DNA from 2 places in the Rhodococcus sp. NPDC004095 genome. Region 1 is predicted to be linked to the other one. Evidence: riboswitches for the same ligand, from Rfam matches in the RefSeq annotation. Region 1 holds a riboswitch; the other holds the start of a gene.

What was found. Region 1 has a riboswitch for S-adenosylmethionine ahead of ACWEPG_RS22575 (bifunctional o-acetylhomoserine/o-acetylserine sulfhydrylase). Riboswitches for the same ligand answer to the same signal wherever they lie in the genome.
Region 2: linked by a shared signal. The riboswitch ahead of ACWEPG_RS23805 (putative leader peptide) and the one ahead of ACWEPG_RS22575 (bifunctional o-acetylhomoserine/o-acetylserine sulfhydrylase) in region 1 are both predicted to bind S-adenosylmethionine.

Annotation. Positions count from the first base shown of each region.
Region 1 covers NZ_JBSGGS010000013.1:11,362-15,549, forward strand. The annotation lists gene ACWEPG_RS22560 (ArsI/CadI family heavy metal resistance metalloenzyme) at 1-306, shown strand, start outside; gene arsB (ACR3 family arsenite efflux transporter) at 311-1,381, shown strand; gene ACWEPG_RS22570 (arsenate reductase ArsC) at 1,378-1,776, shown strand; SAM riboswitch class IV at 1,826-1,936, shown strand; gene ACWEPG_RS22575 (bifunctional o-acetylhomoserine/o-acetylserine sulfhydrylase) at 2,074-3,378, shown strand; gene metX (homoserine O-acetyltransferase MetX) at 3,375-4,188, shown strand, end outside.
Region 2 covers NZ_JBSGGS010000015.1:10,252-14,439, reverse strand. The annotation lists gene ACWEPG_RS23810 (DUF222 domain-containing protein) at 1-1,365, opposite strand, end outside; SAM riboswitch class I at 1,677-1,769, shown strand; gene ACWEPG_RS23805 (putative leader peptide) at 1,777-1,878, shown strand; gene ACWEPG_RS23800 (ABC transporter substrate-binding protein) at 1,961-3,610, shown strand; gene ACWEPG_RS23795 (ABC transporter permease) at 3,614-4,188, shown strand, end outside.

The DNA.
Region 1 (4,188 bases):
CCCGGCAAGGGCGGCACCATCAACCACCTCGGCGTCGAGGTCGAGTCGACCGAGCGGGTGCACCAGGAGATCGCCCGCCTGTCCGGAGAGGGCCTGTTCACCGAGGAGGAGATGAACACCACCTGCTGCTTCGCCACCCAGGACAAGGTGTGGGTGACCGGCCCGGCCGGCGAGAAATGGGAGGTCTACACCGTCCTCGCCGACTCGGACACCTTCGGCACCAGCCCGCAACTGCTCGCCGCCGGCGAGGAGAACTCGGGCGGCACCTGCTGCGGCACCGCGGCGTCCTCCACGTCGTGCTGCTGACCGCGTGCGCACACCGGTGACCACGGCAACTCCGGTCGGCAGGCTCTCCACCCTCGACCGCTACCTGCCCGTCTGGATCGGCGCCGCCATGGTCGCCGGACTCGTTCTCGGCCGCGCGATCCCGGGGATGAACACCGCGATCGAGAAGGTGCAGGTCGACGGCATCTCGCTGCCGATCGCCCTCGGCCTGCTGATCATGATGTATCCGGTCCTGGCGAAGGTCCGCTACGACCGCCTGGGCTCCGTCACCGGGGACCGCAGGCTCCTCGTCGGCTCCCTGCTCCTGAACTGGGTTCTCGGGCCGGCGCTGATGTTCGCCCTCGCCTGGATCTTCCTGCCGGATCTGCCCGAGTACCGAACCGGACTGATCATCGTGGGCCTGGCCCGCTGCATCGCGATGGTGGTCATCTGGAACGACCTGGCCTGCGGCGACCGCGAGGCTGCCGCCGTGCTGGTGGCGATCAACTCGGTCTTCCAGGTGATCATGTTCGCCGTCCTCGGCTGGTTCTACCTGTCGGTGCTGCCCGGTTGGCTGGGTTTCGAGCAGACCACCATCGACGCCTCGCCCTGGCAGATCGCGAAGTCGGTGCTGATCTTCCTCGGTCTGCCACTGGTTGCCGGCTACCTCACACGCCGCTACGGAGAGAAGGCCAGGGGCCGCGACTGGTACGAGTCGACTTTCCTGCCGAGGATCGGCCCGTGGGCCCTGTACGGACTGCTCTTCACAATCGTGGTGCTCTTCGCGCTGCAGGGCGACCAGATCACCTCCCACCCGTGGGACGTGGTGCGGATTGCCATCCCCCTGCTCGCCTACTTCGCGATCATGTGGGGCGGCGGCTACCTGCTGGGCGCCGCCCTCGGACTCGGCTACGCACGCACGACCACGCTGGCGTTCACCGCCGCCGGCAACAATTTCGAACTCGCCATCGCCGTCGCGATCGCCACCTACGGCGCGAACTCTGGGCAGGCGCTGGCCGGTGTGGTCGGTCCCCTGATCGAGGTCCCGGTCCTGGTCGGGCTCGTCTACGTCTCGCTCGCCCTGCGTGGGCGATTCTCCCGAAAGGTGCCCGCATGACACCCAGCGTCCTGTTCGTCTGCGTCCACAACGCCGGCCGCTCCCAGATGGCCGCCGCCTTCCTGACACACCTCGCAGGGGACGCGATCGAGGTCAGGTCGGCGGGCAGCGCACCGGCGAAGTCCGTCAACCCGGCCGCCGTGGCCGCGATGGCGGAGGTCGGGATCGACATTTCCGCGCAGAGCCCGAAGGTCCTCACCACCGACGCGGTGCAGACGTCCGACGTGGTGATCACCATGGGTTGCGGGGACACCTGTCCGTGGTTTCCCGGCGTCAGCTACCGCGACTGGGCCGTCGACGACCCCGCAGGCAAGGGCCTCGACGACGTCCGCCCGGTCCGGGACGAGATCCGCGCCCTCGTCGAGGCGCTGATCGCAGAATTGCTGCCCGCGTGAACCGAACCCGTTGTCGAGGGTGTGACCGGTACCGCTAAGATCGCTGCCAGGTCATGAGTGCCAGTGCCAAGCCCCGGCTCGCTGGTCGGCAACCCTCCATCCGCGGTGGGGTGCCCCGGGTGATGACCTGGTCCTCCGGAACGGAGGACAAGCGCGGGTCCGCTGGGACGGACCCACCAACCGGGCCACGACCCACCGGAGGTTTCACCATGTGTTGTTGTCGCAGATAGGCCCCAGCCAGCCCCGGGCGCCCTTGCCGCGCCTCATCTCCCGACACTCTTGGAGCAGAGCCAACTCATGAGCGAGAACGCAACCGATCCGACCGCCAACTGGACCTTCGAGACCAAGCAGATCCACGCCGGCCAGACATCGGACGCCACCACCAAGGCACGCGCGCTGCCGATCTACCAGACCACCTCGTACACGTTCGACAACACCGACCACGCCGCCGCGCTGTTCGGGCTCGCCGAGCCGGGCAACATCTACACCCGGATCATGAACCCGACGCAGGACGCGGTCGAGCAGCGGATCACCGCGCTCGAGGGCGGCGTGGCCTCGCTGCTGCTGTCCTCCGGTCAGGCCGCGTCGACCTTCGCGCTGCTGAACATCGCGGGCGCCGGCAGCCACGTGGTGTCCAGCCCGAGCTTGTACGGCGGCACCTACAACCTCTTTCACTACACGCTGCCGAAGCTCGGCATCGAGGTCACCTTCGTCGAGGATCCGGACGACCTGGAGCAGTGGAAGGCCGCGATCCGCCCGAACACGGTCGCGTTCTACGGCGAGTCCATCGCGAACCCGCGCAACGACGTCCTCGACATCCCCGGCATCTCCGAGGTCGGGCACGCCGCCGGCATCCCGCTGATCGTCGACAACACCGTCGCCACCCCGTACCTGCTGCGCCCGCTCGAGCACGGCGCCGACATCGTCGTGCACTCGGCGACGAAGTACCTGGGCGGCCACGGCACCGCGATCGCCGGTGTCATCGTCGACGGCGGCACCTTCGACTGGACTCAGGGTCGCCACCCCGGCTTCACCACCCCGGACCCGAGCTACCACGGCGTCGTGTTCGCCGACCTCGGTGCGCCGGCCTACGCCCTCAAGGCGCGGGTCCAGCTGCTCCGCGATCTCGGGTCGGCGGTCTCGCCGTTCAACGCGTTCCTGATCAGCCAGGGCATCGAGACCCTGAGCCTGCGCATCGAGCGGCACGTGCAGAACGCCACCGCGGTTGCCGAGTTCCTGCAGGGCCGGGACGAGGTCACCTCGGTCTCCTATGCCGGTCTGCCCAGCTCGCCCTGGTACGAGCGAGCCCAGAAGCTGGCCCCGAAGGGCGCGGGCGCGATCGTCGCGTTCGAACTCGCCGGCGGTGTCGAGGCGGGCAAGAAGTTCGTCGACGCCCTGACCCTGCACAGCCACGTCGCTAACATCGGCGACGTGCGCTCACTCGTCATCCACCCCGCGTCGACCACCCACGCCCAGCTGAGCGCGGAGGAGCAGCTGGCGTCCGGCGTCACCCCGGGCCTGGTTCGCCTGGCGGTCGGCATCGAGGGCATCGACGACATCCTGGCCGACCTCGAAACCGGTTTCGCGGCGGCGGCATCTTGACGATCGGTTCCGTTTCGGGCGCCCGTCCGGCCGGGTCCCACGAGGGATTCCCGTCGCCGGACGGGCGGCTGACGTCCGTCTCCATCGGCGCGGTGACGCTCGAGAGCGGCGCGGTGCTCCCCGACGTCACTCTGGCCGTGCAGGTGTGGGGCGAACCGAACAAGACCCGCGACAACGTGGTGCTCGTCGAGCACGCACTGACCGGTGACTCACACGTGACCGGGCCTGCCGACGCCGACAACCCCTCGCCCGGGTGGTGGGACGGCATGGTCGGCCCCGGCGCGCCCATCGACACCGACGAGTGGTGCGTGCTGGCCACCAATGTGCTCGGCGGTTGCCGCGGCACCACCGGCCCTGGCTCGATCGCCCCGGACGGCCAACCGTGGGGATCCCGGTTCCCGGCGATCTCCATCCGCGACCAGGTGGCCGCCGAGGTGGCGCTCGCGGACCGGCTCGGCATCGAACGGTTCGCCGCGGTGCTCGGCGGGTCGATGGGCGGCATGCGCACCCTGGAGTGGATCGTCGGCCAGCCGGAGCGGGTGGCGGCCGCACTCGTCCTGGCCGTGGGCGCCCGCGCGACGGCGGATCAGATCGGCACGCAGACCACCCAGATCGCAGCTGTCACCTCCGATCCGGACTGGCTGGGCGGCGACTACCACGGCACCGGCCGCAGACCCGAGGCCGGGCTGCGTATCGCGCGCAGGATCGCGCACCTGACCTACCGCACGGAGAGCGAACTCGACGCGCGCTTCGCGAACAACGCCCAGCAGGGCGAGAACCCGCTCGACGGCGGCCGCTACGCCGTTCAGA
Region 2 (4,188 bases), on a different contig from region 1:
TTGTTCCGGGTCGATGTGTCTCGGTGCGATCCACTCGGTACGCCCGGCGTGCTCGGTGCCGTCGGGTGCGGTGCGGGTCTTCCAGCCGCCCGGTCCGTCGTGGACGAGGGCGTGGCAGGCATCGCAGGCGAGGTCCTCGTTGGTGATGTCGGTGCGCCCGTCGTCCTTCCACTCACGGATGTGATGGACGGCGGTCATCGAGGCGGGTGCGTCGCAGCCGGGGCGGGTGCAGCCACCGGACGCTGCGATCAATGCCAACCGCTGGTCGCCGGATGCGAGTCGCTTCGACCGCCCCAGGTGCAGCGGCCGGCCTCGATGGTCGAACAACACGAGCACCGGGTGTGCGTTCTCTGCCATACGGAGGGCGTCGGCGATCGGGACGATGCCACCGGAGGCGGTGGTCACGATCCCGGTCGCTTCTTCGAGTTGCCGCAAGGTCATGGTGATGATCGCGGTCACCGGCAATCCGCGATGAGCACCCAGCACACCCGATGACAGTAGTTGTCGTAGTGCGACTTTCAGTGCGTCGTGGTTGCGTTGCACCGTGGTACGGGTGTCGCGTGCAGCGGCTTTCGCGAGTGCGGTGCGATCGAGATCCGGCGAGTCCACTTCGCCCCTGGGCGACTCGGGATCGTCGGGGTTGTTCATGCCGGGTCGTGCGAGTTTCGCCAGCACCGGCTCCAACAACGCCCGCAACTCCGGATCGAGCAGTCCGGAGACCGGCGTCATGAGATCGGGGCCCTGCTTCCCGATCCGCAGCCCGCGGCGTCGTTTGCGATCCTTCTCGTCGGGAACGTCGCCGTCGGCCGCCAGGTGCGCGAGCAGATGGACGCCGATCTTCGTCACGTCTTCGGGAGTGGTGGAGCGGGCGGTGTCGGCGAGGATCCGTTCGGCGACCTCGATCTTGTCGACGTCGGTTCCGTGCGGAACCTTGCGCATCACCTGCGCGATCACCCGGACATGATCGACACCGATCGCGCCGTCGGTCAGTGCGGCGGAGGTTTCCGGCAAGGTGGGTGTCATCGGCTGTCCGGCGACGGTGTGCCAGATCCCGGTCTTGCGGGCCCGTTTGACTCGTGCCGCCGCGTCCCCACCCGAGATCCGCAGCGTCTGGACCAGAAAGTCGTTGACCGATCGGCAGGCCAGGGTTCCCGGAAGTGAGCGTTCGCCGGCCTCGACGACGAGCCGGTTCCCGACCGAGGAGGCCTTCCTCAGCGACGTCTCGAACCGCTGCATCACTTCTACAACGTCACCGTCCGACAGTCCGACCAGTCCCACCCCGAGCAGGCCGTCGACGGCGGCATCGAGGGCGGCCAGGTGGTGTTCCACCTGGCCAACTCCCCCGCCCCCGATTGTCGAACTCATGTTCGAATTCTACTTCGGGTGTCCGACAGATTGACCAGATTCGTGGATCTGCTCGGCCTGCTCGTTTCGTTTCGCGGGTCGAGCGTGGGGTTCAGGCCCAGTCGCCGGGAACACCGGCGACGGCCATGTACCGAGACATCGGTGACAGCCGGATGCGATTTCCGAAGGTGACGTCGCGCAGATGCGCGCGAGGCGCACACCCTCGGGCGATCAACCGACTCCAGCGTATCGACATGGCATCTCGGAGAAGTGTTTCGATCGCGCTGACGTTAAGGCTTTGTCAGGGACAGGTGGATCATTAACATCGGCACCGACCATCCAGAGCGACCGAGAGACCCGGCTCGACGACGTCGCAGCAACCCCCTGTCCGCAGGTGAGGGTGCTACTGCCGGGAACGATGGAGGAGTCGGCGTGACCGGATTCGTGACCGCATGGGCGCGGCTGCACATCGACCTGTGCCGTGTCGCTTCCGGAACCTGTTCGTCCACAGCCTCGTTCGCCCTGAAGTCCTGATCGGATCAGCCCCCGTTTCGGTGCCGGGGCACCGCACACGCGGTGCCCCGGCGCCGTGCAGCGATCTGTGCGTGTAGAGAAAATGGAGCCCTCGGTGTTCTTGTCGTCAACTTCTGCCCTTCCCCGGCGTCGAGCCGCGCTCGCGTTGGCCGCATCCGCGGCGCTGACCGCGGGCCTGACCGCGTGCGGGTCCGCCGACGCGGCCGGCGGGACCGATGCCGGTACCCCACATGCGGGCGGCACCCTGCGGTACGGGCTTTCGGGCGCCCCGACCTGCGCGGACCCGGCCCAATCCGGTTCCAACCAAACGATCTACGTGGCCCGGCAGGTGGTCGATTCGCTCACCGACCAGGACCCCGAGACCGGAGAACCGAAGCCGTGGCTCGCGGAGAGCTGGGACGTCAATGCCGACGCGACCTCGTTCACGTTTCACCTGCGCGACGGGGTGACCTTCAGCGACGGCTCCGCGTTCACCGCGGAGTCGGTCAAGAAGAACTTCGACTCGATCCTGAACGCACTGACCGGGGCGAAGGCGCCTCTGGCTGCCAGCTACCTGTCGGGCTACACCGGCGCCACCGTGGTGGACCCACGCACCGTGCAGGTCGGCTTCTCGTCGCCGAATTCGCAGTTCCTGCAGGCCACTTCCACGGTGCAGCTCGGCTTCCTGTCCGATACCGACGTCGCGAAGACCGCGGAGCAGCGGTGCGCGGGCAACCTGTCCGGTACCGGCCCGTTCGTCTACGAGAGCTACGTCCAGGACAAGTCGGCAACCCTCGCCAAGCGCGCCGGCTACGCCTGGGGTTCGGACGTGTTCGCGCACGACGACGAGGCCTATCTCGACAAGATCGAGTTCACCATCGTGCCCGAATCCGGCGTGCGCAGTGGATCGCTGGCGTCCGGCCAGCTCGATGCCGTCTCGGATGCGCTTCCGCAGGACGCGCCGCAGATCGAGGGCGCAGGCGGCCGCATCCTCACCGCACCGAACCCCGGCATCCCCTTCGGCTTCCAGCCGAACGTGACCCGTGGCGTGCTCACCGACCCGGCCGTCCGCGCCGCGATCGTGCCCGCGATTAACCGGCAGGAGCTCGTGGACACGGTGCTCGGCCCGGACTTCCGGCCGGCCACCAGCTCGCTCGCCTCCCGCACTCCCGACTACGTCGCACTCTCCGACGTCACCTACGACCCGGATGCCGCGAAGAAGATCCTGGACGAGGCCGGCTGGAAGCCCGGCCCGGACGGTATCCGCGCCAAGGACGGCACCCCGCTGAGCTTCTCGGTCACCTTCAGCTCCGTGTTCGCCGGCAACCAGGCCATCCTCGAGCTCGTCCAGCAGCAGCTGCGGGCCGTGGGCATCGACCTGCGGCTCGAGCTCGTCTCGACCGCGGAGCAGACGGCCCGGCAGACGAGCAAGGACTACGACTCCACCTACTACAACAGCACCCGGGCGGACGGTGACATCCTGCGCACCGCCTTCGGGATCGACGGCCGAAACCTCAACGCCCGCGGCCCGATCCCGGAGCTCGACGAGGTGCTGGCCGCCCAGCTGCGGACCACCGAGCCGGCGCAGCGGGGAGAGCTGATCGAGAGGGCGCAGCAGTTGGTCCTCGACAACGGATTGTGGCTTCCCACCGTCGAGCTGTCCCAGGCCATCGGTGCCGGTGCCACCGTGCAGGACCTCAAGTTCGAGGCATCCGCACGCCTGCAGTTCTTCGACACCTGGCTCAGCGAGTAGCCGATGACTCGATATCTCGGATCCCGTGTGCTGCAGGCGATCGGCGTGCTGTGGGCGGCCTTCACCGTGTCGTTCGTCGTGCTGTACCTGTTGCCGTCCGACCCGGTGAGCATGGCGGTGGACTCCGCCGCAGCGAGTGGTGCCTCGATCGATGGCGATGCGGTCGCGCAGCTGCAGGCCCGATACGGGTTGGACCAGCCGGTGTGGGTGCAGTACTGGAACGCGCTCTCGGGTGCGGTCCGGGGTGACTTCGGTACGTCCATCTCCACCGGACAGTCGGTGACCGATGCGATCGCCTCGGCCGTGCCCAACACTCTGGCACTGGCGTTCACCGCTCTGGTGCTCGCCGTCGTGTTCGGCACGACGGTCGCGTTCCTCGCCACCTACACGCGATCGACCCGGTTGCGCAGCGTGCTGTTCTCGCTGCCGCCGCTCGGTGTCGCGGTCCCCACATTCTGGGTCGGATTGATTCTGCTGCAGGTGTTCTCGTTCCGCCTCAAGCTGTTCCCCGCGTTCGGCGACGGTGGCCTCTCCCACCTGGTGCTGCCCGCGATCACCCTGGCGCTGCCGACGGGTGC